2 regions of the Marinomonas epiphytica genome follow, and region 2 is predicted to be linked to the other one. Evidence: predicted binding sites of a transcription regulator. Region 2 holds the regulator's gene; the other holds the start of a gene.
The links. Region 2 encodes PhoB, which activates phosphate uptake and scavenging genes when phosphate is short. Its sites were predicted from a motif close to TGTCATANNNNTGTCANA; they were not measured.

Region 1 (2,468 bases), on a different contig from region 2:
CACCTATCTGATCTATCTTGGGACGAAGCTGGCGAAGAAGCCGTACGTCAATACAAGAAAGGCGATATGCTAGAAACGGTTGTATTGTCTATCGATGCTGAACGTGAGCGTATCTCTCTAGGTGTTAAGCAACTAGAAGAAGATCCTTTCTTAGCTTACGTTGCTGAAAACGACAAGGGTGCTGTTGTTTCTGGTACTGTTGCTTCTGTTGATGCGAAAGGAGCGGTTGTTGCTCTAGCGGAAGGTGTTGAAGCGACTCTTAAAGTATCTGAAATCAGCCGTGATCGTGTTGAAGATGCAAGCGCTGTATTGAAAGAAGGTGAAGCTGTTGAAGCTGCGATCATTAATGTTGATCGTAAAGCTCGCACTATCACTCTTTCTATCAAGCAGAAAGATGCAACTGAAGAAAAAGCGGCGCTTAAGTCTCACTCTGAGAAGCAGCAGGCTGAAGCAACTGCAAATGGTCCAACTACTATCGGTGACCTAATTAAAGCGCAACTAGAAAACCAAAACTAAGTTTTGCTCAGTTTTTGACTTGTGTAAAAAGCGGACTTTCGGGTCCGCTTTTTTTTATCTTTTTTCCATCAATTTTTGTTAAGTGATTGACAGGAAATTTATACATATAATGTGTGGATAACTCTGGGTATAGACTCTGGTTAGTTGTTTAAGCTTTTCAGAAGTGTCTTTATATCGTCCTCATCCCATTCTTCTTTTTCAACCAAGCTTCTGAACTCTTTGTTTTGCTGGATTTTATTCTGGTTGTTCAAGAATTTAGCATAATGCATTTCTTTTATTAGGCGCTCATCTTGTAAGCTGCGATAAAGGGGCTTTTCTTGCTTACTTTCTACGTTGTTAGGTTTTTTTAATGTCTGAACAGATTGGTAGGTTTTTAGAAATTGCTTCTTATTCATTTTATGCTCTCGCAAGCTAATAATGTTCAGTTTATGTAACTCACTTCAATATTGCAAAATTGTGGCCGTTATTATGTTTCATAAAAGTGACTTTTAATTGTCATGTAAAAAACATTTTATCGTCATCTTAGTTTGGCCTAATAATCCTGTTTAGATGATTTCTAGTGGTGGAAAGCTGGAATGATCTCGTTATATTTTTAATTCAGAGGACAATGTAATGCCAGTTAAGCAAGAGACAGTAATGGGCTTTGATGAGCACGATGAGTTAGTACGTCCTGCACCAGAAATGGTGGAGTTTGAAGAAACGGCCAAAAGAATGGTGTCACGCCGTGGTTTTCTAAGTGGTGGTGCAGCTGTTGGTGCAACGGCCTTTGTTATGGGGTCAACGACTCTTGCGGCGAGCAAAGCCTTAGCCGATTCTGGTATGGATATGACTCGCCTTGCTTTTGATATGGTGCAGGCCAACGCACAAGACACCGTAACAGTGCCTGCTGGTTATAAGTGGGAAGTATTAGCTTCTTGGGGTGAGCCATTGTTCTCAAATGCGCCAGAGTTTAATGAATCAACTGGTGGAACAGGATCTTCTCAAGAGATGTCTTTCGGTGATCATTGTGATGGAATGGCACTGTTTTCACACAATGGTCGTCAGATTCTGTGTGTTAACAACGAATACACCAATCTTAAAACATTACACGTAAACCGTGATGGTGGTGTACCAACGACAGCGGATGATATTCGTAAAAGTAAGGCCGCTCATGGTGTTAGTGTCGTAGAGGTCGCTCGTACAGCTGGTCAATGGCATATTGTTAAAGATTCAGAGTTTAACCGCCGTATTACAGTGGATACTGAAATGGATATCACGGGGCCTGCGCGTGGTCATGAGCTGCTTAAAACGAAAGCGGATCCAGAAGGTGTATTGGCGAAAGGTACTTGGAACAACTGTGGTAATGGTCAAACGCCTTGGGGTACTTACCTTGCTTGTGAAGAGAATTTCAACGGTTACTTCTCATCAAGTAACGCGAACTTCCCATTAACACCGCAAATGAAACGTTACGGTATCAGTCATAAAGACTGGGGATACAAGTGGGCAATGGCGGATTCTCGATTTGATCTTTCTAAAGACCCTCAAGAGCCGAACCGTGCAGGTTATGTTGTAGAGATTGATCCTTTAAATCCAACTGCTCGTCCTAAGAAGCGTACTGCCCTAGGTCGTTTTAAGCATGAAAATGCGGAAGTAGAGGTGGCGGCAAATGGTCATGTTGTGGTTTATCTTGGAGATGATGAGCGTGGCGAATTTCTTTACCGTTTTGTGTCCAAACATAAGTTTGTAGTCGGTGGTAACAACCAAGACCTGCTTGAAGAAGGTACCTTGTATGTTGCGAAATTTAACGACGATAATACGGGTGAATGGTTGGCGTTAACGCCAGCGACTACCGGTATGACAGAGGCAGAAATTGCAATTTATACTCGCCTAGCGGCTTCTAAAGTTGGTGCAACAACAATGGATCGCCCAGAATGGGTTGCTTCTAACCCTGTTAAGGCTGAGGTTTACTGTGC
Region 2 (2,468 bases):
GGTGTGTTATTAATGATTATGCTGATCGTAAAGTGGATGGATTTGTTGAACGCACCAAGAATCGCCCCCTTCCGTCTGGTCGTGTGAGTGAAAAAGAAGCACTTATCGTTTTTGCTAGTTTGGCTCTATTAAGCTTTATTTTGGTTCTTTTTACCGACTTTAGAACCATAATGCTGTCTTTTATAGGGTTAGGCTTAGCGGCTTTGTATCCCTTTATGAAGCGCTATACGCATTTGCCGCAACTGTTTTTAGGGTTAGCTTTCTCTTGGGCTATTCCAATGGCTTACAGTGCTCAAGGTGGCGACCTAAGCGACCCTAAACTGTGGATGCTATTTCTAGCAAACTGTTTATGGACCATCGCCTACGACACTTATTACGCTATGACAGACAGACCCGATGACTTAAAAGTCGGCATCAAATCCACAGCGATTTTATTTGGCCAGTACGACCTATTAATCATCCTCATTTTGCAAGGTCTTACCCTATCCTTATTAACTTGGATAGGTGTGTTAGGGTCTTTGCCATGGCCTTTCTTTGTATCGCTTTTACTTTGCTGTGGTTTGTTTATCCAACAACATCTACAAACCAAAACGCGTGATAGGCAAGCTTGTTTCCATGCTTTTCTTGCTAATAACCGAGTGGGCTTGTGTGTCTTTGTGGGCTTACTACTAAGCTATTAAGTTGAATTTATGGCAGTGATGTGACATTTTAACCAAATTGTCACATTTTCGAGCTTTAATAAACCGTTCCTGAGATGAGGGTGAATCCTGTGACCGGTAAAAAAGTACTAATTATTGATGATGAGTCTTCCATTCGCGAAATGATCGCTGTCGCCTTAGAAATGGCAGGATACGAATATTTGGAAGCAGAAAACAGCCAACAGGCCCACGAAATTATTGTGGATCATAGACCTGATTTGATTCTAGTAGACTGGATGATGCCTGGTGGTAGCGGTATTGAATTAACACGACGTTTAAAGAAAGACCCAACGACCGCTGAAATCCCTGTCATCATGTTGACCGCAAAAAGTGAAGAAGACAATAAGATTCAAGGCCTTGAAGTCGGTGCTGATGATTATATTACTAAGCCATTCTCACCAAGAGAGCTGGTTGCTCGCCTTAAAGCGGTTCTTCGCCGCGCAACACCACAAGGTATCGATGAACCAATTGAAATAGAAGGTCTATTACTAGACCCTATTAGTCAGCGCGTTACCATTGGTAGCCGCCCATTAGAAATGGGGCCTACAGAGTATCGTTTGCTTAAATTTTTAATGACACACCAAGAAAGAGCTTACTCTCGAGCGCAATTATTAGATCAAGTTTGGGGCGGCAATGTCTACGTTGAAGAACGTACGGTTGATGTACACATTCGTCGTTTACGTAAAGCCATTGGTAGTTCCCATGACAGTTTAATTCAAACGGTTCGTGGCACTGGCTATCGATTCTCTGCGAAAAGAACTCCATGAAGAATATTTGGAAAGTCGCCGTAGCCCGATGGCTAATCGGGCTAGCTGCCTGTATTGCCATTGGCCTTGTAATTGGCCAACTGCTTGCTACCTTGCTCATCTATACGCTTGGAAGCTTATACTGGCAAATGTATCAGGTATACACTTTCCACCACTGGTTACGCCACTCAGGCAAAAAAGCGCCCCCTGAATCTGACGGTATTTGGGGGGAAGTTTTTGACGCAGTCTATCGCTTACAGAAAAAGCAACGCAAGTCGAAACGCCGCATGCGCCAAGCTTTAACTCGAATCGAAAGTTCTACTGCCGCCCTAAAAGAAGGGGTTATTATGGCTGACAGCCAAGGTAACCTTGAATGGTGGAATAATTCTGCAGCGCACTTTTTTGGGCTCATGCGCCCAGTAGATCGAGGACAACCGATTACCAACATTGTACGAGACCCAGACTTTTTCCGTTACTTTAGCCAAAAGCGTTTCGGCGAACCTCTAGTGATCAAATCCCCCGCTAAAGAAGGCACTTATCTTGAAGTACAAACGACCCTCTATGATAAAAATGATCACCTAATCTTTATCCGAGACGTCACCCGCCTGCATTTATTAGAGCAGATGCGTAAAGACTTTGTAGCCAATGCCTCACATGAGTTGAAGACACCTTTGACAGTCATAAAAGGGTACTTAGAAACCTTGGACATGTTCAAAGATGCTTTACCAGGCAGCCTACAGAAAGGCATAGTCAATATGTCTGAGCAGTCAGACCGTATGGAGCACTTGATTGAAGATCTTCTGTTACTATCTCGCCTAGAAGGCAATGATAAGCGAGAGCCAGACCAGTGGATCAAAATCACTGATATTACCAGTGCGGTTGAAAAAGCGGCTTCTTCTCTGCTTTCGAACGAACATAAACTGATTTTTGATATTCCCGAAGAAGCACGCATTTATGGGTCTTATAACGAGTTGTACAGTGCATTCTCAAACTTAGTACTCAATGCCGTCAAATATTCACCAGA

Region 1: a site for PhoB is predicted at 999-1,016, ahead of ACYVGZ_RS03365 (PhoX family protein). Genes of this name have one in related genera too.

What each region holds. Positions count from the first base shown of each region.
Region 1 covers NZ_BAAGVX010000009.1:26,556-29,023, forward strand. The annotation lists gene rpsA (30S ribosomal protein S1) at 1-516, shown strand, start outside; gene ACYVGZ_RS03360 (hypothetical protein) at 657-911, opposite strand; gene ACYVGZ_RS03365 (PhoX family protein) at 1,129-2,468, shown strand, end outside.
Region 2 covers NZ_BAAGVX010000038.1:107,760-110,227, forward strand. The annotation lists gene ubiA (4-hydroxybenzoate octaprenyltransferase) at 1-680, shown strand, start outside; gene phoB (phosphate regulon transcriptional regulator PhoB) at 770-1,465, shown strand; gene phoR (phosphate regulon sensor histidine kinase PhoR) at 1,462-2,468, shown strand, end outside.